Regions from separate parts of the Companilactobacillus heilongjiangensis genome, predicted to be linked through region 1. Evidence: predicted binding sites of a transcription regulator. Region 1 holds the regulator's gene; the other holds the start of a gene.
What was found. The regulator HrcA, encoded in region 1, represses chaperone genes, less so after heat shock. The targets are predictions, from matches to a motif close to TTAGCACTCNNNNNNNNNGAGTGCTAA.
Positions count from the first base shown of each region.

Region 2: JP39_RS00660 (Hsp20/alpha crystallin family protein) is a predicted target of HrcA. The motif match lies at 4,127-4,153, and genes of this name have one in related genera.

Region 1 is NZ_CP012559.1:1,438,745-1,449,578, forward strand. It holds gene JP39_RS06525 (dihydrolipoyl dehydrogenase family protein) at 1-254, opposite strand, end outside; gene lepA (translation elongation factor 4) at 592-2,436, opposite strand; gene dnaJ (molecular chaperone DnaJ) at 2,549-3,685, opposite strand; gene dnaK (molecular chaperone DnaK) at 3,810-5,672, opposite strand; gene grpE (nucleotide exchange factor GrpE) at 5,709-6,281, opposite strand; gene hrcA (heat-inducible transcriptional repressor HrcA) at 6,300-7,346, opposite strand; gene JP39_RS06555 (hypothetical protein) at 7,524-8,039, shown strand; gene ribF (riboflavin biosynthesis protein RibF) at 8,193-9,125, opposite strand; gene truB (tRNA pseudouridine(55) synthase TruB) at 9,220-10,128, opposite strand; gene rbfA (30S ribosome-binding factor RbfA) at 10,736-10,834, opposite strand, start outside.
Region 2 is NZ_CP012559.1:154,927-165,760, forward strand. It holds gene JP39_RS00645 (histidine phosphatase family protein) at 1-116, shown strand, start outside; gene ubiE (bifunctional demethylmenaquinone methyltransferase/2-methoxy-6-polyprenyl-1,4-benzoquinol methylase UbiE) at 126-830, shown strand; gene JP39_RS00655 (LacI family DNA-binding transcriptional regulator) at 1,071-2,021, shown strand; gene JP39_RS00660 (Hsp20/alpha crystallin family protein) at 3,622-4,059, opposite strand; gene JP39_RS00665 (DUF488 domain-containing protein) at 4,230-4,589, shown strand; gene JP39_RS00670 (AraC family transcriptional regulator) at 4,617-5,459, shown strand; partial or broken gene JP39_RS00675 (APC family permease) at 6,095-7,494, shown strand; gene JP39_RS00680 (TerC family protein) at 7,757-8,527, opposite strand; gene JP39_RS00685 (Nramp family divalent metal transporter) at 9,128-10,492, opposite strand.

The sequences.
Region 1 (10,834 bases):
TTAAAAGCCTCAAGTTCTTTCCAATTAACATTTGGAAGTTCATCAAAGCCTTTACCTTGCAACTGTGCAATTCGATCACGTGCTTCAACACCACTCAAAAGTACCTTTTTAGGATCACAACCACGATTAGGACAAGTCCCACCCCAAAGGTTATTTTCCACAATAGCAACATTTTGCCCATTACTCTTCAAATTATGAGCAGCAGCCAACCCAGCAGGACCGGCACCAATAACAATCGTATCAAATTTTTCCATATGAATTCCTCCAATAAAAAAAGCACTTATAACGTTAACCACTAATGATTACATTATAAGCACTTATTGAATATTCTATATAATTGAATGCTCATCCGCTGATAAACAAGTTGGGGGTTTAACAAAAGTATTCATCGAGTACGAAAACTAGCCGGAGGTTGGAAATGATTTTTGCCTGCAATGGAGGTGGCGTTATGGCTTTAGCCATTACACCACGGGACGAGTTTGGATACTTGCTGTACTTTAGCAAGGATTCAAATCGAGGTTCGAGACCGCTCTTCGGCTCGGACCGGTCCCCATAGCTGTCAAAAAATCATTTCCAACCGTAGGCGGAATCCTATTTACTATCGTCCTTACCACGGTTAAGGTTCAAAACAGCCATGAAGGCTTCTTGTGGCACAGAAACACGACCAATTTCCTTCATACGTTTCTTACCTTCTTTTTGCTTGTTAAGTAACTTATCACGACGAGTTCTATCACCACCATAAAGTTTGGCAGTAACATCCTTTCGATAAGCCTTAACGTTAGCACGGGCAACAACTTTATTTCCAATTGCAGCTTGAATAGGAACTTCAAACATCTGTCTAGGAATTACTTCTTTCAACTTGGAAACAATGTCACGACCACGTTTTTGAGCAAAATCTTTGTGAACGATAAAGCTCAAAGCATCAATTGGTTCGCCGTTAAGTAAGATATCCATCTTAACCAATTCACTTGGTTCGTAATCTTCAACATCATAATCCAATGAAGCGTAACCTTTAGTACTTGATTTCAGATCATCGAAGAAGTCGAAAATGATTTCCAACAATGGCAACTTGTAAATAACGTTAACACGATATTTGTCCAAATAATCCATTGTCACGAACTCGCCACGCTTATGTTGGCAAAGTTCCATGACTGGTCCAACAAAGTCCTCAGGTACCATTATTTCAGCCCTAACGAATGGTTCACGGACTTCTTTGATCTCAGATGCATCTGGTAACTCAGCTGGGTTATCCACGACAACTTCATTGCCATCAGTCGTTGTAACATGATAATCAACAGATGGTGAAGTTGTGATCAACTCAAGGTCAAAGTCACGTTCCAAACGTTCTTGAACAACATCCATGTGCAATAGTCCTAAGAAACCAACACGGAAACCAAAGCCTAACGCTTGTGAAGTTTCAGGTTCATATTCTAGGGCTGCATCATTGAGTTGTAATTTGTCCAAAGCTTCATGTAAATCTTCATATTTAGCATTATCAACTGGATAAAGTCCGGCATAAACCATTGGCGTACTCTTACGATAACCAGTCAAAGGTTCGTCGGTCGGATTATCAGCTAATGTGACAGTATCACCAACTTGCGTATCTTTAACTGTCTTGATACTAGCAGTGATATAACCTACATCCCCAGCCATCAAGTAATCACGTTTAACAGCCTTAGGAGACATCACACCGACTTCTGTGACTTCAAAGGTCTTCTTATTACTCATCAATTCAATCGTGTCTCCGACCTTTACAACGCCTTCACGGACACGTACGTCCAACACAACGCCGCGGTAACTGTCATAGACTGAATCAAAAATCAAAGCCTTAAGTGGTTTATCGAGGTCACCTTCTGGAGCTGGCACGTCAGAAACGATTCTTTCCAACAATTCATCCACACCGACACCAGTTTTAGCACTCATCAAAATTGACGATTCAGCATCGATACCGATTGTCTCTTCAATTTCTTCCTTAACCTTGTCTGGTTCAGCAGAAGGTAAATCGATTTTGTTGATTACTGGCACGATTTCTAGGTCATTATCAACGGCCAAATAAGCATTAGCTAATGTCTGAGCTTCAACACCTTGGGCGGCATCAACAACTAACAAAGCTCCCTCACAGGCAGCCAAAGAACGAGAAACTTCATACGAGAAGTCCACGTGTCCTGGGGTATCGATTAAATGGAAGATGTAAGTCTGTCCATCTTTTGCTTCATATTCAAGTTCTACCGCATTCAATTTGATTGTAATACCACGTTCACGTTCCAAGTCCATGTCATCCAGAACTTGAGCTTTCATGTCACGTTTTGATATTGTTTTAGTTCTTTCCAAAATTCGATCAGCAATCGTTGATTTACCATGATCGATATGCGCTACGATAGAAAAATTACGAATTCTTTTTTGTCTTTCTTTTAACTTATCGAGGTCTAAATCCATAAATTGTTCCCTTCTATCAGAAATTTTCTCATTCTGTCTATTTTACACTATTGTACACCGATGTTCTAGACATCAAAAAAGAAGAAGTTCATCACTTCTTCTTAATTAATTATTAGCCATTAAAAGCATCTTTTATTTTATTGAAAAAATTACTATCTTTTTCTTTAACCTTGTCGCCACCAGCTTCAGCGAATTTCTTCAAAGCACTGCGTTGTTCGCCTGACAACTTACGAGGTGTAACGATATTAACTGTAACTTTTTCGTCACCGATACTCTTGCTGTTTAGAACTGGAGCACCTTTACCACGAAGTCTGAAGGTTGTACCTGTTTGAGTACCACTAGGGATATTCAATTGTACAGGTCCATGAACTGTGTTGACTTTGATATCATCACCTAATGTAGCTTGTGGGAAACTGATATTTACTGATGCATAAATTGTTGATCCGTCACGTCTGAACTCCTTGCTTGGAGCAACGTGAAAGACGATGTACAAGTCACCATAAGGTCCACCGTTTGTTCCGGCTTCACCTTGACCATCAAGACGCATTTGTTGTCCATCTTCAACACCAGCTGGAACAGTAACCTTAAGTTCGTGCTTTTCATTTACCTTACCTGAACCGTGGCAAATGTTGCACTTTTCTTTGATTTCTTTACCAGTACCATTGCAGACATCACAAACAACTCTTGTACGCATACGGCCAAGTGGAGTTTGACGATCGACTTCAACAAAACCAGAACCATGACACTTCGAACATGTCTCAGGATGTGTGCCCGGCTTTGCACCAGAGCCATCACAAGTTGAACATTCTTCTTCACGATTGTAGGAAATGTTAGTCTTCTTACCGAAAACTCCCTCTTCAAAAGTTAAATCCATGCGATATTGTAAGTCGGAACCTTGTCTTGGGGCATTAGGATTTTGACGAGCAGCGCCGCCGCCACCGAAGAATTGGCTGAAGATATCTTCAAATCCACCAAATTGATCAGAGCCAGCTCCACCACCGAAGCCGCCAAATCCACCTTGACCACCATTCATACCAGCAGAACCATATTGATCATATTGAGCACGTTTTTGCGGGTCTTTTAATATTTCGTAGGCTGCATTAACTTCCTTAAACTTAGCTTCAGCATCAGGGGCTTTATTCAAGTCGGGGTGATACTTTTTAGAAAGTTTCCGGAATGCCTTTCTTATATCGTCATCAGAAGCGTTCTTATCAACGCCGAGTACGTCATATGGATTTTTATCTGCCATTAAATCACCTTTATGTAATAGGACTAAACGTCTTATTCCTTTTTAACGCTCAAAAGAGCAGTTATTGTTTTTACTATACCATAAACGGTTTTAGTAATTAAACCACTGCTCTTTATCACAATCATTATTTCTTATCTTTATCAGGATCTACTTCTGAGAAGTCGCCGTCAACGGTATTGTCGTCTTTAGGTTTCTTGCCATCAGTTGAACCAGTTGCGCCATCGGCATTTGCACCGTTAGCTTGTTGTGCTTCTTGAGCCTTTTGATAAAGTTTAACAGAAAGGTCTTGAACAATCTTATTCAAATCGTCACGTTTCTTCTTCATGTCTTCAAGGTCACCAGAGTCTTGAGCTTTCTTCAAAGCATCACGAGCATCTTGAGCTTTCTTGATTTCATCGTCAGAAACTTTACCCTTAACGTCTTTTAGAGTCTTGTCAGTAGCGAACAATGTTTGTTCAACGTCGTTCTTAACGTCAACCTCTTCCTTACGTTTGTTATCTTCTTCTTCGTGTTCCTTAGCTTCCTTCATCATCTTGTCGATTTCTTCATCGCTCAAGCCTGATGAACTCTTGATAGTAATCTTTTGTTCCTTGTTAGTACCCATATCTTTAGCAGATACATTAACAATACCGTTCTTATCGATATCGAATGTAACTTGGATTTGTGGTACGCCACGAGGTGCAGCAGGAATATCAGTCAATTGGAAACGACCTAATGTCTTGTTATCAGCAGCCATTGGACGTTCACCTTGTAAGACGTGAATATCAACAGCACTTTGGTTATCAGCAGCAGTTGAGAATACTTGTGACTTGCTTGTTGGGATAGTTGTATTTCTATCGATCAACTTAGTGAAGACACCACCCATTGTTTCGATACCAAGTGATAGAGGTGTAACATCAAGTAAAACAACATCCTTAACATCACCAGAGATAACACCACCTTGAATAGCAGCACCTAAAGCAACGGCTTCGTCAGGGTTGATTGAGTGATCTGGTGCTTTACCAGTCCACTTAGCAACAGAATCTTGAACAGCAGGAATACGTGTTGAACCACCATTTAAGATAACTTTGTCAATGTCAGAGTTTGTTAAGTTAGCATCCTTCAATGCGTTGTCAACAGGAATCTTTGTTCTTTCAACAAGGTCTGATGTCAATTCATCGAATTTAGCACGTGTCAAAGTTTCTTCCAAGTGAAGTGGACCATTGGCACCTGATGAAATAAATGGAAGACTGATTGATGTTTGAGCAACACCTGATAAGTCCTTCTTAGCCTTTTCAGCAGCATCCTTCAAACGTTGTAAAGCCATCTTGTCTTGACCCAAATCAACGCCATTCTTAGCCTTGAATTGTTCAACTAACCAATCGATAATCTTTTGGTCAAAGTCATCACCACCAAGATGTGTATCACCATTTGTTGAAAGTACTTCGAAGACGCCATCGCCCAATTGAAGTACAGAAACATCAAATGTACCACCACCAAGGTCATAAACAAGGACTTTTTCGTCACCCTTATCATTATCTAGACCATAAGCAAGTGCTGAAGCTGTTGGTTCGTTAACGATACGTTGAACATTCAAACCAGCAATCTTACCGGCATCCTTTGTAGCTTGTCTTTGTGAATCATTGAAGTATGCAGGAACTGTGATAACAGCATCTGTAACTTTTTCACCTAAGTAGTCTTCTGAGAACTTCTTGATGTGTTGCAAAATGAATGCTGAAATTTCTTGTGGTGTGTATGACTTGCCGGCTACAGTAACTTTGTAACCTGCTTCACCCATGTGACGCTTGATTGATGAAACTGTATCTGGGTTAGTGATTGCTTGTCTCTTTGCAACTTCACCAACTTGAATTTCACCATCTTTAAAGGCAACAACTGAAGGAGTTGTTCTTGCGCCTTCTGGATTAGTAATAATCTTTGGAGAGCCACCTTCAAGAACGGCTACAGCAGAGTTTGTAGTACCCAAATCAATACCAATAACTTTAGACATAAACCTAAACCTCTTTTATTTTTTTTATTTATTAATTTATTGTGCAACGACAACCATTGCTGGACGAAGTACACGATCCTCAAGTTTATAACCCTTTTGAAGAACTTGTACAACGGTATTTTTAGCATGCTTATCATCGGCTGGAACAGTTTGAACAGCTTGACTAAAGATTGGATCAAATTTCTCACCAACACCGTCAATTGCTGTCACATGATTATTTTCAAATGCTTTAACCATGTGTTGTTGAACCATTTCAATGCCCTTTTTTAGTTGCTTGCTGGCATCATCGTCAGCTTCAACACTCAAAGCACGTTCAAGATTATCCAAAACAGGTAGAATTTCTGTGGCCAACTTTTGACCATCATATTTAAGGATGTCAGCGACTTCCTTGCTATGACGTTTGGTCATATTTTGCATTTCTGCTTGGCTTCTTAAAAGATTGTCTTCTAAGTCAGAATTCTTTTTCTTCAAATCCGCAATTTCTTTATCTTTGGGATCGATTTTCTTAGCCTGTTCTGCTTTAGCTTTCGTTGCAGCTTTTGCATCAGTCTTTGGAGCTGCTTCTTTTTTAGAAGTCTTCAAATTCTGGTCTGTTTCTTTATCTGCCATTACTTCCTCCTAAAAATTTCAAGAATCATCATACCTTGAATAATAATCAATTAGTCTTTTGGCTAATTCAACTCTAAATTCTCCGAGCAAACCAATCAATTGTGAATAGTGCATGGTTGTTGGGCCAAGTAAGGCAATAACACCTTTTCCATGATGTCCAACATCGTAATTTGCAGTGATGATACTGTAATTTTTCAACGCATCACTACCTAATTCACTTCCGAGACGAACACGAATGCCGTCATCAGAAATGCTAGGATCTAGTAATTTTCTCAAATCAGTACTCTGATTCATAATTGAAAACAGCGACTGAACTTGCGATAGATCATCATTGTTTGCATAATTCAAAAGATTCAATTGTCCGTCGACATAATACTTCTCGGCACCAGCCTTTTTGAAAAGCTGATCCATCATATCCAACAGTCCGTCGGATGAGTACATATACTCGGAAAGAATTGCTGGCACATCGTTGTGCAACATTTGAATAACCTTTGGTAAAGGCTGTCCAACTAACTTGTCGTTTACGATGTTAACAATTTTTTCAATTAAAGAAGTATCAAAATCATCATCTATTGTATAAATATTATTCTCAACATTATTATCGCTTGTAACGATGATTGCCATAAGTTGATGTGGGTTCAAAGGAACAATTCTAAAACCTGTTAAAAGGATTGAACTGCTCTCAGGACCTAAAGTGATAGCTGTGTAACTGGTCAGATGAGATAGAATCTTGGCAGATTGTTCAATAATATCATCAATTTGGTGATATGTTTTGCCAAAATCATCGTCAATTCTCTGCGCAATATCTTGTGGCACGCTTGTAGGCTGTACCAAATGATCAAGATAATAGCGGTATCCCATCGCTGAAGGAATTCTACCAGATGAAAGATGGGTTTTCTCGAGATAACCAACTTCCTCTAGCATTGCCATTTCATTTCTGATTGTCGCAGAACTTACATGGAAAGGTAATTCATTCATCAATGTCTTCGAACCAACCGGCTGGCCGGTATCTGTAAATATGCGCACGACTTCTCTCAAGATAGCATCTTGACGTTGTGATAGCATTATACCGTCCTCCTTTTTAGCACTATTCATACCTGAGTGCTAACAATGTAAAATATAACAATCTATCCTATTAGTGTCAAGTATGCACGCTCAATTTCTCTAATTTTTCAGCGATTATTTTAAATTTGGCATTCTATGGTAAGATTTAGGAAAAATCCAATCAACACGAGGTAAATTATGCTCAATCAAATTATTGGTGTAAAATTTCTTGCTTCCAGATCTTATGAAGAACTACTTGAAAAACCTTGGGACATTTTAACTTCTGGAGATCAATACAGCTACGTTAGCCGTGGCTTCAAAGTTGCAGTTGGTGATTTAGTTATCGTTCCAAATTCTGGATACAATGACACGGTCGTTGTCCCTGCTGTTGTTACTGAAGTAGATATCAACGAAGAGCCCACACGCGCCACCCGTCCGATATTAGCAGTTATTACTAAAGAACAACTTATGCACCGTGAAGGACAAGCATATGGTGTACATAAAGAACTGACCAATCGTGAACTTATTTTCAAACAATTGAATAAGGAATACGACCAAGCAGTCAGAATGGAACAGATTAAGAAGATGTCCAAAACCAATCCAACAATTGCCGCCCTTTTGAATGAATTAAACAAGCAAGACGAAATCTTAGAAGAACATCACTCACTGCCAAAAACACAGATCACTCGAGCTATTGATTCTAAATTATTTTAAATATTGAGATTGTGACAAAACATGGTCAGCTTTCGAGCATTAAGGAAAATAGCTCCAGTAATCCGATTTTGGATTGCTGGAGCTATTTGTTTTAAGCTGAAAAGCTATGCTTTGTTGCAAGTTTGAGGTGAAAATAGTCACATCACAGCCCCATTATTTTTGTAAAGCTTTAATAGAATTCTTCTTATCAAGTTCCAATTGTTTAACCAAACCATCAGCACCGTCAAATTTAACCTCGCCACGTAAATAACGGACCCATTCAATAGCGACGTGTTTGCCATAAATATCCTGATCAAAGTCGAAGATATTAGTCTCAATCGTCACACCGGTATTTTCTTTGAACGTCACATTATAGCCAACTGAGGTCATGGCGTTATACCAGACACCGTCAATTTTCATCCGCGTGGCATAGACACCAATGGCTGGTATTACTTGTGAACCATCGACTGCCAAATTGGCCGTGGGATAGCCCAGTGTCCGACCTCTTTGCAAGCCGTGAATGACTGTCCCTTGGTTTTGGTAGACATAACCCAGAAATTCATTAGCAGTACCCATATGACCTTGCAAAATAAACTCTTTGATAGCACTTGAACCAATTTTTTGTCCATCAATCAATTGCTCAGGGACTGTGACTGTTTCAAAGCGGCCTTGAGCATAATTTGGCAGGTTTTGCATATTGGCAATATCTTTCTTGCCATAAGTATAGTCAAATCCAGCTACAACAAACTTAGCCTTGAGGCCAACCATATATTGATCGACAAAATCTTGTGGCTTTAAGTGCGCAAAATCGTCAGTAAAATGAACAAAATAGAGGTAATCCACCCCTAATTGTTCTACTAATTCAGCTTTACGTTGCATAGTTGATAAATACTTAAAATCTGTTTCATGTTGATAAATCGTTCTTGGAGAACAGTCAAACGTCATCAAAACAGCCTTGAGGTTGCGTTCATGAGCTAATTCAACACCAGTTTTAATAACCTTCTGATGTCCTAAGTGCACGCCATCAAAGAATCCCATTATCAAGACTGTGTCACTTGCTGGGCGTTGTTGTTCCAATAACGGATGTTTAACGTTTATAATCTGCATTTTTTATCTCTTTTATTTATATTGCCGCTTCCAATTTCAAAATATGAAACCAGCGACTAACGTGCTAATTAAATTTTTATGAATAAGTCAGTCACTAATTATTTTTCAATAACATTAAATCAGGAACCCACATATCTCTTACTTTATCATACTTGTAAAGAGCTTTCGTAACGCCATCTCTTTGTACACGTAATTGCTTAGTTTTGTCAGAATCAACTGCTTCTAAGAATCCACCATGTAACACACGAACTTCCCACTCTTCGTCATTTAACTCATAACTAGGAACGTCTGTTAGTACGTCATCGATTGATCTTAAAAAGCTGTAGTCTTCATTATCCATCATGTCTGAAATTTGACCAATCGTGAAAGTCTCTTCAATAGGAAAGCCGGCACTCTTAACACGTGTTAATTGTGACATAAAGGCTGGTAAATCAAGCATGTGACCAAATTCAACCGCCAATGTCCTGACATAAGTTCCTTTTGAACACTTAACGTGGAATTTGATAGTCTGATAACCAGTTGCCTCGTCAAAAACGGGTTCACCCATAATATGAAAGTCGTAAATATGAATGTGTCTTTCTGGCCGTTCAACTTCAAGTCCAGCTCGAGCATATTCGTAGAGTTTCTTACCATTTACTCGAACAGCAGAAAACATTGGTGGAATCTGTGTTAAATCGCCAGTCATCTTTTCAAAAATTGGATTCAATTCATCAATCGTAAAAGGCTTAGTTAATTTTTGTTCGTCAACAGTCTCCCCTTCACGATCCTCAGTAGTTGTCGACTTCCCCAAGGTGATTTCACCTTCATACTCTTTAGGAGAGCCTGTCAGCGTGTTTACCAGTTTAGTAGCCTGTCCCACACAAATTGGCAAAACTCCATTGACTAGTGGATCTAGTGTCCCTGTGTGGCCAATTTTTCTCGTATGTAGTATTTTTCTTAATTTATAAACATAATCAGAACTAGTTTGTCCGATTTCTTTATTTAATGGAATTACTCCGTCCATAATAATCTCCGTATCTGTGTAATATCATCAACAATTTTACTAGTATTTGGGGGAAAAAGGTAGAGGATTGTGTTATTTGGCGATTGCCGCATGCGGGTGTCAGTGATAGAACCTGCGGTGGGACCGGTTCGAGCCAAGGTCTCTCACCTATCATTGCGGGCTCCATCACTGACACCCACACGATAAGTTGATAACCCACTATGAATATTTCATATCCTAAAACAGCTTAAATACTTTTATACTCAACTAATACCGATTAATTAGTCGGAAGAGCTGGGAAATATTTGTGTGCCGTGGTAGTGGTATAGATACGAAAGGAATCTTTCGCACCTATACCACCGGACGTGTTTGGAGCCTTGACGAACTGTGTCAAGGCTTCAAACCGAGGCCCGAGACCGCAATTTGGCTCGGGCCGTTCCGCACAGCTTGAGAATATTTCCCAGCTCTGGAGACGGCATACTTAATTAAAACAAAAAAATCAGGAGTTCCTAGATATTTATCTAAGAAAACCTGATTTTTTATTTTGATTCAAAACTAAAATTCGTAATTTTATTATAGTCCCCAAAGATGAATATTATCTACTCTGGAAACGTCATAATCCAATTAATTAACGATTAGCTTCGTCTTGATGTAACTTAGCAATCAACTTATCAATCTTTTCACCATAGCGAATTGATTGATCTTGTTTGAATTCCAATTCAGGAAC
Region 2 (10,834 bases), 1.3 Mb from region 1:
CACAAAATATTTCACAAATCATCCAACCAGATAACGCTGGTGTTTCAAAATTTGTTATTTCTGACAGTGGTGTTAAATACATGTACTATTATGGACGAGTAAACAACATCGATTAGAGGTAAATTATGGGACTGACCAATAAAGTACCAGAAAAAGACGTGCAAAAAACGTTCAATAATATTGCTGAAAATTATGACAAGCTGAACTCAATCATGAGTTTGGGAACACATCAAAAGTGGCGTCAAAAGGCAACATCGAAAATCACGGTGGGACCTGATAATATTTTGGATCTCTGTTGTGGGACAGCAGACTGGACAATTACTTTAGCCAAACGTTATCCCCATGCCAAAGTAATTGGAATGGATTTCAGCCAAGAGATGTTGAAGATTGCCCAACAAAAAGTCAGTGCCGCTGAAGTAACCAACGTGAATTTGGAAATTGGCGATGCTATGAAACTGGCCTATCAGGATAATAGTTTCGAGGTAGTCACGATTGGCTTTGGCTTGCGCAATGTACCAGACGCCGATAAGGCTCTACAAGAAATCTATCGAGTTTTGAAACCCGGTGGGCAGTTAATCTGTCTGGAAGCTTTCAAAGTGGAAACTCCAGTTATCAAAATTGGCTGGCAGATGTATTTCAATCATATAATGCCTTTGATGGGCAAAGTTTTCGCCAAGAGTCAGCCGGAGTATCAATATTTAGATGATTCAGTTAACAAATTTGTCAGTATCAAACGATTGGCTGAGATGATGCAGGATGTTGGGTTTAAAAATATCACTGTTGATGATCTAATGTTCAAGGCGGCAGCCATTCACGCAGCTGAAAAATAATGCACGAAAAAAGAACACCCGGGGAAGGTGTTCTTTTAATTTTTTAGGGGATTAAATATATATGTTATAGGGGGGATGAGATGAGATTTCTTATCTCTCATCTACAACTAATACTATACTTGATAAGTGTGAACCAAATATTTTGAAAATGTGAAGAAATTATGAATTTTGATTTTTTCTATAAATAAGTCAATAATTTAATACGTAGCAAGCTAACAATCAGAAATTGGAGTGAAAATCATGTCAAATATTCGCGATGTTGCCAAAAGATCCGGTCATTCAGTTTCGACTGTCTCACGGGTCATCAATAATTTAAGTTACGTTGCCGACGATACGAAACAAGATATTTTGCGGGCAATGGAAGAATTGGACTACCATCCAAACGATGTGGCGCGGGCCTTGAGTACAGGTAAAACTCATATGGTCGGGGTCGTTTTGCCGTATATTAATATTCCATATTTCCAAAAGTTGATTTCGGCTATTACTGAAGCGGCGTTTAAAGAAAACTATCAAGTGACACTATTGCCATCAGATTATAGTGCCAAAAATGAGATAAAGTATTTGGAAATGTTGAAGCATCAGTCATTCGATGGCTTAATCTTTACTTCTCGAAAAATTTCCTTTGAAAAAATTATGGAGTATCAACAGTATGGAACGATTACCTGTTGCGAAGATACTTTCGACTATCCAATTTCTTGTGCGTATACCAATCGTGAAGAGTCATATACCAAAGTATTCGACCTGTTGCGCAGATTAAAATTTGAGCATATCGGCGTTACACTCTCCCGAAGTGAAGAATATAGCCAATCGACTAAGCAAACTAAGGGTTCCTTTGAAAAAGTATTTGGTAAAAAAATCACCCCCAAGCATTTGTATATGGGAGCTCAAGGTTATAGTGAAGGAGTAAAAGCTGCTAAATATCTGATAGAGCGAGATCCAAAGTTACAAGTGGTTTTCGCTAACAGTGATCAAGTGGCAGTTGGAGTTTTATCAGAGTTGCACAAAATGAATATTGATATCCCTGTAATTGGTCAGGAAGATTTAGATTACAGTCGTTTGATGAACTTTTCTACTATTGATCATAAATTAATGGAAATCGGCGAGTATGCTTTCTGGTCTATTTTCGAAAAAGACATCGTAAAGAAGTCAATTCCATCAGAATTTATTTTGCGTGGTCAATTGATTAAATAGTATATGCCGCTTCCGGGTGCCGGTGAATGGCAGTCCGCTGTGAGGACCGGTCCGAGCCAAAAGGCGGTCTCGAACCTCGGTTTTGAGCCGAAAATCGCGTCTCAAAACACGTCCGTGGTGTAATTGCTAAAGCAATAACGCCACCTTCACTGCGTACTACCATTCACCGGCGCCCTCCAGCTAGGGTATTTGGAGTTTTAAATGTTACTGTATATTTAAATTACGGATGTTTTGGATAACGTAGTTGAATGAATTTTGAATGGATGGATAATCTTGATCAATGCTTAAAATATTAAAGCGTTAGATCAGGGTTATTTTTTTCTTGTCGTTTGTGATTGTATTCTAAGATACCTGTAATTTGCTGCATATATGAAGAATAAATTAGTCGGAGGTTTCACGAGATATTCACCAGCAGTGAAGGTGGAGTTAGAGCTTCAGCTCTTACTCCACGGACGACTTTTGAGACTTGCCGGTTTTGCAAGGCTTAAAAGCGAGATTCGAGACCGAACTTTGGCTCGAATCGGTCCTCACAGCAGGCGAAATATCTCGTGAAACCGGAGACGGCAAAACAAAAAAGACATCCTTGGGGAAGGATGCCTTTTTCTTAGGGGATTGAATATTGTTAATAGGGGGGATGAGAATAGAGTCGTTGTCTCTAATCTACGGTTTATAATTGCAGGCTTATCATAAAGTTATTTGTTGTTTAAATTTCTAAAAATCATTTGAATCTGGATAGCCCATTGTTGATAAGTCTTTTTTTATTGTATAAATTCTTTTGTCCTTTTGTAGCAAAATTCGCTACATCCCACGAGAGTGGAAAAATTCCGCTCTGCACATATTAGTATAGCTTATTTTTTGCTCAACTACTACCGGCAGGCACCTAAAATACATAAAAAAACACCTCGGGGAAAGGTGTTTTTATTTAGGGGATTAAATATATATGTTATAGGGGGTGAGAAAAGGGATTACTTATATCTCTCATCTACAATTTATATAATACTGAATCTTTATGAATTAAATATTCTGAAAATGTGAAGATTTTGTGAATTTGGTGCCAAAAGTTACATTTTGTAGAGTTTCGCCTCCAGTTTTCAGCAATTTAGTTTACGCTATGGGAACCGGCCAGAGCCAGAAAGCGGTCTCGAACCTCGATTTTGAGCTTCGCAAAGTACGCAAATCTCAAAACACGTCCGTGGTGTAATTGCTAAAGCAATAACGCCACCGTCATTGCGTAACTAAATTGCTGAAAACCTCTGGCTAGTGTATTTCTGGATTAGAGTTTATCAAGACTTCGAAATATATAAATGAGATCAAAAAAAGAGCCTGACAATCTAAATTCTTAAGATTGTTAGACTCATTTGAAAAGTCGAAGTTAAATTGATACTAAGTTTTAAAGGCTGAAAGTATTAAAAATGTTAAAAAATACTTTCGACCAAATTTATTTATGTTTCAAAAATCTAACTGATTAATTTCAAAACATTAGCCGTAGGCTGACAGAGATATTCACCAGCGGTGAAGGTGGAGTTAGAGCTTTAGCTCGAATCGGTCCTCACAGCAGACGAAATATCTCTGGCAACCGGAGGCGGCAGTTCAAGAAAAACTAGTCAATATCAACGTGATGTCCAGAATCAACCTTGTTTTCCAACTTTGGAAGATCAATCATCAAGACACCCTTGTCATAATTAGCTTTGATATTTTTAGTATCGACTGCTGGCAAGTGATATTGTCTCATAAAGCGGCCGCTTGAACGTTCACTCATAATCATGTCACCGTTCTTATCATTGTGATCATTGAAACTATCACGATGGCCACTAACTGTTAAAACATTATTTTCATAATTGATGTCAATATCCTTCTTATCAAATGCCGGCATATCCACATGGACCTCATAATTCTTATCTGTTTCCTTAATATCAGTTTTTAGAGTTGAGTCCTCTGGGAAATTGTTGTCAAATATAGATGGAAAATTGTTCATCCACGAATCATTGTTGAACCAGTTTCTCATCAAATTATTACGATCCATAATTTCATTTGTCATACTATGTTACTTCCTTTCCCTTTATTACAAATACATTGTAAAATCGTCTCGGATAGAATTCAAGAATTTAGCACTCTTGATTGTCGAGTGCTAAATTAGTCAAAAAATTAACAAAAATCATTAGTAATTCCTGTGATACAATTAAAATGGATGAGAGAAGGTTATCAAAAATGACTAAGTTGATTATGAAACGTATTTATGACAAGGAATTGCCTGAGGGATATCGAGTTCTTGTGGATCGTCTTTGGCCTCGTGGCATCTCAAAAGTTCGAGCAGATTTGGACCTTTGGGCTAAAGAAATTGCTCCAACTGCCGAATTGCGCAAGTGGTTCAGTCATGATCCTGAAAAATACGCGGACTTTAAAACAAAGTATTTAGCAGAAATAAATGCAAATCCTTACACAGAAGAGTTTTTGACAAATTTAAAAACGGCATTAGAAAAACAAGATGTTCTTATATTATTTAGCGCTAAAGATGAGGAACATAATGATGCGGTAGTCCTAATGGAATATCTAAATTCGAAGATTTAAATATTGTAGATTGGTTGGCTAATAATTATGGAAGAATTTGATTTACAGTCTTTATTATCTAGCAATGAAAAAGTGATTATCCGCTTGTTGCAGTCTTACGCACAAACAAATGACATCGCTGTATTTGTCTTGGGCACAGACGACCATTTACAGGCGGGTATATTTGGTGACTTGGCAGAAGGCAGTGCTTTGACCAGGATGAATAAAATGACTGACTTATCCAAATTAAGTGTCAATAAATTTAAGTATAATTTAGAATACGCTGATGCACCGTTACGAATCAGTAGTATCAATCAACGAGTGGGTAAAGTCTGCGTGGCTAAGGATATTCAAAAGGGTACGAATGAAGAACATCTTCGTGCCATGCAGCAATTACAGGAACATGTTCTTTTTTTGCGTAATATGGCAGAAAGCGTTGCCAAATTGATTATTAAAGATCGGGGAATCGATAACTTTGTTATTAGATATTCCTTAGATGTCAACGAGGCAATGGATGAATTGGCGGATAGTGAGGGGCATGCTTTGCAACAAATCAAAGTCATGTCAACGTCAAATAGCTCTATCATTTCAGCAATCGAATATATTGATAGCAATTTGAATAAGCGACTAACATTGGATCAGGTGTCTAGTAAAGTTTATTTATCGGATTACTATTTTAGCAAATTGTTTAAGCGTGAAACTGGTTTGAGCTTTTCCGTTTATTTGAATGCCCGTAAAATTCAAAAGGCAATGCTGCTGTTGAAGGAGTCAGACAAGAGTGTCAACGACATTTCCGATTCACTGGGATTCACACGTCTGAGTTATTTCAGTCAGACATTCAAAAAATACACTGGGGTCGCACCAACAAAGTATCGTACTGAGGGTAAGTAGGATGTTCCGTCTTTGGGTGTGAGGTAGTCTTTATGCTGTGAGACTGGTGCGAGCCAAGGTCTAGCGCCTGAAGACTAGTTTGATTTTTTGGCGTAAATTAACGAGTATCCTATGCATTTGTTATTAAGAAATTAAAATATTATTCATAAATTGAGGGTTAGGTAATTCCAATATTGGAGTTGTCTGGCTTTTTTTCGTTGTATGTTTTTTTCTAACCTTTTATTAATCACATTATGTAAATCAAGAATATCTGCGTTTACTGAAAATAATATGAATATTTCAATAAATTTAAAGTCGAAAATACAATAGCCGTAGGTTACCAGTAATATATAGTATGCAGTGAAGGTGGCGTTATTGCTTTAGCAATTACACCACGGACGACTTTGAAGACCTGCTGGGCTGTGGCAGGGCTTCAAATCGAGGCTCGAGACCGTTCTTTGGCTCGGGCCGGTCCTCACAGCAGACTATATATTACTGGTGACCGGAGGCGGAAATACAGTATTTTATGTGGACTGTGAAGTGAAATTGAACAATTGTTTACATTTTCTGCACAAAATATCTTTTTTCATGAAAAAAATTGTAGTAGACTTTAGACTTAGTGTAATTTTGGTTACGCAGTTTTAAGGAGAAAATTCATGAAAAATGTCTTTAAGAAGGAATCGGTCGATACGTATCTCGAAGCCGATTCCAGACTGACAAAGAGTCTTGGCGCCAGAGATTTACTATCTTTAGGAATTGGTGCTGTAATTGGTACAGGTATTTTTATTCTTCCCGGACACGAGGCTGCATTGCACGCAGGACCAGCTGTTACGATAGCTTTCCTAATTGCTGCGATTGTTTCTGGTTTTGTGGGAATGGCTTATGCTGAATTTTCATCAGCGATGCCAGTTGCCGGATCGGCGTATTCATTCGGAGCGGTTATTTATGGAGAAATCGTTGGATGGATTCTCGGTTGGGCGTTAATTTTGGAATATTTCTTAACTGTTTCTGCGGAAGCGGTCGGATTTGCTTCATATTTTAATAACAATATTTTGGGAGCTTTTGGCGTTAAAATGCCTAAGTTCCTTGCTGCGGGGCCTTTGGAAGGGGAGGAATCAACTTGTCTGCTACTTTGATTGTGTTGATAATCGCCGCAATTATCCTCCAAGGAGCCAGTCTTTCTAAAAAGGTTGAAAATGTTGCTGTCTTAATTAAGGTTGCCATTATTATTTTATTTATTATCGTGGGTGCCTTTTATATCAAAACAAGTAATTACGTGCCATTTTATCCCAAGCAATTTCACACAGAACCATTTGGAATGGGTGGTATTTCAACTGCCACAGCGACTGTTTTCTTCGCCTTCGTAGGGTTTGATGCTTTGGCCGCTAACTCGGCTGAAACAATTAATCCTAAAAAAGATGTTGTTCGTGGAGTGTTGGGAACCGTTGTTGTTGCCGTAATTTTATATGTTGGCTTTTCTTTCGTCTTGACTGGAATCGTTAACTATAAAGACTTGAACGTTGATGATCCCGCAGCTTATGCGTTGAAAGTTGTCCACTTGGACACATGGAATAAGTTGATTACCGTTGGAGCATTAGTCGGAATTTTTACATCATTATTGACGATGTTCTTCGGTGGTTCACGACTAGTTTATGCGCTCGGACGTGATGGATTATTGCCAGAAAAAATGGGTGAGGTGGACGAAAAGTTCTCTGTACCTAGAAACGCTGTCTGGGTTGCCGCAATTGTACAAGCATTTTTCGCTGGAATGGTTCCATTAACGGAATTAACGTCATTGATTAATGCTGGAACACTGTTGGCCTTTGTCTTCATTTCATTCGGTATTATTTTCTTGAGAAAACGTAAGGATATTCCAAATGATGGTTTCAAAATGCCATTTTATCCAGTGTTACCAATCTTTGCTGGATTAGCCAGTTTGTATTTCTTGTTAATGTTGCCTGCAATTTCTAAAATTAGTGTGGGAATCTGGATTGCAATCGGAATAGTGGTTTATCTAGTTTATGGATTGAAGCATTCTAAACTTCAAAATAAATAAACATGCCGCCCTCCGAGAGCCAGTGATTTTCGCCTGCTGTGAGACCGGTTCGAGCCAAGGTCTCGAACCTCGCTTTTGAGCCGAAAACCACGTCTCAAAAGGCGTCTGTTGAGTAAGAGCTAAAGCTCTAACTTAACCTTCACTGCTGGTGAAATCACTGGCTCCCGGAGGCTAGATTTACTGGATTTTTTAGGGTAATCAATAAACTAGGGTTTTGTTAAAAAAGAAAAAAATAAATAAAAAAATAGCCTCCTTTAGGAGACTATTTTTTTTTGCTCTTTGGAGCTCTGTTATTGTTGATTTGATGAATAATCAATGTGACGATGATTGCTGTGATTAAGACACCTACGAAGACTAGGTTGGGAATTTCAATATCGATTGCTGGTATTGATAGGAACAATTTGACTGAGATGAAAAGTATCAGGAAGTATGCCATTCCGTTTAGTTCTGGAATTTTACTCATAAGTCCCATAATCATTTCAGCGATTCCTCTCATTGCTAGAATCCCAATCATACCACCGATTAGCACGATTACTGGGTTGCTTGAAACTGCCAATGATGCCAAAACTGAATCGATTGAGAAGACGATATCCATCAACTCAATTGAAATGACAACTTGCCAGAAGCGTGAGATGTGCAAATGTTTTTCTAAAGCATTCTCTTTACGTTCAGTTGGAGCTTCAGAAACTTGCTTGTTTTTGTTGAAAAAGAAGTGATTCAAGAATAGGTAGAAGAGGTAACCTGCGCCGAGGACCTTAATCCACCAGAAATCGATTAAATACACACCAATCCCGATTACTAAAAATCTAAAAATATAAGCACCGAAAAGTCCGTAAAATAGTGACTTTTCTTGTTCAACTTTGTTAGGTAATGACTGTGTTTGAGCTGCTAAAACAACCGCGTTATCAACGGACAACATACATTCCATGACTACCAAAGATAAAATAACTAACCAATCTTCCCCCGACTCGATAACTGTTGCCCAGTTATGGAGATCAAAGAATGGACCATACATATTTATAAGTGCATTCAATCAACATTCCTTACTTTCTATTTGTTTTATTAGTTTGATGATACCAGATTATATCATAAGTTGACAATTAGGCTACCAAAAATTTGACCATCTCCAGTGCTGAGAACATTTACCTGCTATGCGGAACGGCCCGAGCCACAGTGCGGTCTCGAACCTCGGTTTGAAGCCTTACCATAGACCGGTAAGTCTCCAAACTCGCCCGGTGGAGTAAGAGCTAAAGCTCTAACTTCACTACCACAGCCGGTAAATATTCTCAGCACTTCCGACTCATTGGATTCATGATTAATTTTTTCTTCTATTCTTCAAGTATTTCAAAATCAAAAATAAAAGCCATGCAATTATTGGATTAATTTCCAAGAATTGCATGACCTCTTTTAATTTCGAGTATGAAATAAATATTGAACAGATAACTTAGCCGGAGGTTGTGAGGTAGTCTGCCAGCCATGAAAGTGTCGTTAGGACAGTGGTTTTCTGTCCTTACAACACAGACGTATTTTGAGATTCGCGTACTTTGCGAAGCTCAAAATCGAGGCGCGAGACCTTGGCTCGCACCGGTCTCATGGCAGGCTGACTATCCTCACAACCGGAGGCGGAATTTTTCTACACGCTAGGAACAAATGTAGTATAAATCAACCAAACATTAAGGATTGTCAGTACAATAGCGATGAAATATCCTAAATACTCGACAAATTTATTATTAGCAAATTCGCCCATCAATTCCTTGTTACTAGTGAATTTAATCAATGGGAAAATCGAGAATGGTAATGCGACACTCAAGAATACTTGTGAGAATGTCAAAAGTGATTCGATTTTGGCTTCGTTGCCGTTATACATAATGGCGAAGGTGATAACTGGAAGAATTGACAACAAACGTGTGATAACTCTTCGTACCCAAAGTTTCATCTTCATGTGGACGAAACCTTCCATAACGATTTGTCCTGAAAGTGTTCCGGTGATAGTTGAATTTTGACCAGAAGCCAAAAGTGCTACCGCGAAGAGAATACTTAGAACGGGACTGGCAACTGCACCAGCAACTTTAGGATCTTGAAGTGCATTGAACAAGTCAACGAAACGTCCTAAATCGCTGTTTGTACCATAGAATAAAGCGGCTCCCAATAGTAATAGCAAAGTATTAACGATGAAAGCTAAAGTTAATTGAATGTTTGAATCCCAAGTTGAGAAACGAACGGCTTGATGAACACTCTTTGAATCGCTACGGTCATATTTTCTGGCCTGTGAAATTGAAGAGTGCAGGTAAAGATTATGTGGCATAACCGTTGCACCAACGATACCTAATGATAGGTAAAGCATGCTTTGGTTTTGTAAAATTTTTGGATCAGGCACAAAACCGACGACCATTTGGCCCATATCTGGTCTTGCTAGGATAACTTCATATAAGAATACAAAGAGAATAACCATGATTAATGTGGCCACGATAGCCTCAATTTTTCTAAAACCTAACTTCATTAATACCAGTAGTAACAATACGTCAAAGGCGGTGATGATGACACCCCAGAGTACCGGTATATTGAATAGTAATTTCAACGCGATTGCGGAACCAATAATTTCTGCAATATCAGTTGCCATTATGGCTAACTCAGTAATTACCCAAAGGATAAAGCCACCCACACGGGAACTTCTATCTCTAGTTAATTGAGCCAAATCTCTTCCGGTCACAATGCCTAGTTTAGCTGCCATGTATTGCAAAAGCATCGCAATCAAACTAGAAATCAAGATAACGGATAGTAATTTGTACTTAAACTGTGCCCCACCGGCAATTGATGTAACCCAGTTACCTGGATCCATGTAACCCACGGCAACTAATGCGCCGGGACCACTATATGCTAATAGGGTTTTAAAGAAACCAGCATCAGTCGGAACTTCAACGGTGTCGTTAATTTCTTCCAAGGAAGGGCCGTTAGCATAATGAATAAGGCTTTCGTGCTTTTTATTTTTTTCACTCAAGCTTATATCCCCCTTTTTTTGTCTCCAGATATAATATCATGTTAGAGACCGACTTTAAACCCTATAAACAAAAAAATTAAGGCTACCTAATAAAAACTAGATGGAAGTTGATGTCAAGGTGTTTCTGAGCTTTTATAAAATAGATTAATTTATGATATTTTATGAAATTGGCTGAACACAAATATGCATTTGACCAATAAAAGAGTACTATCATGAATTTACCTCCTAAGTACGATACAATATAGGTAGTAAATAGATGGGCTGTCCGTGGAGCTGAGCGTATTAATCGGCTGTACAGACTGATTCAAAGAGATAGAATTGGGCTATTACCTCAGTAGTCGA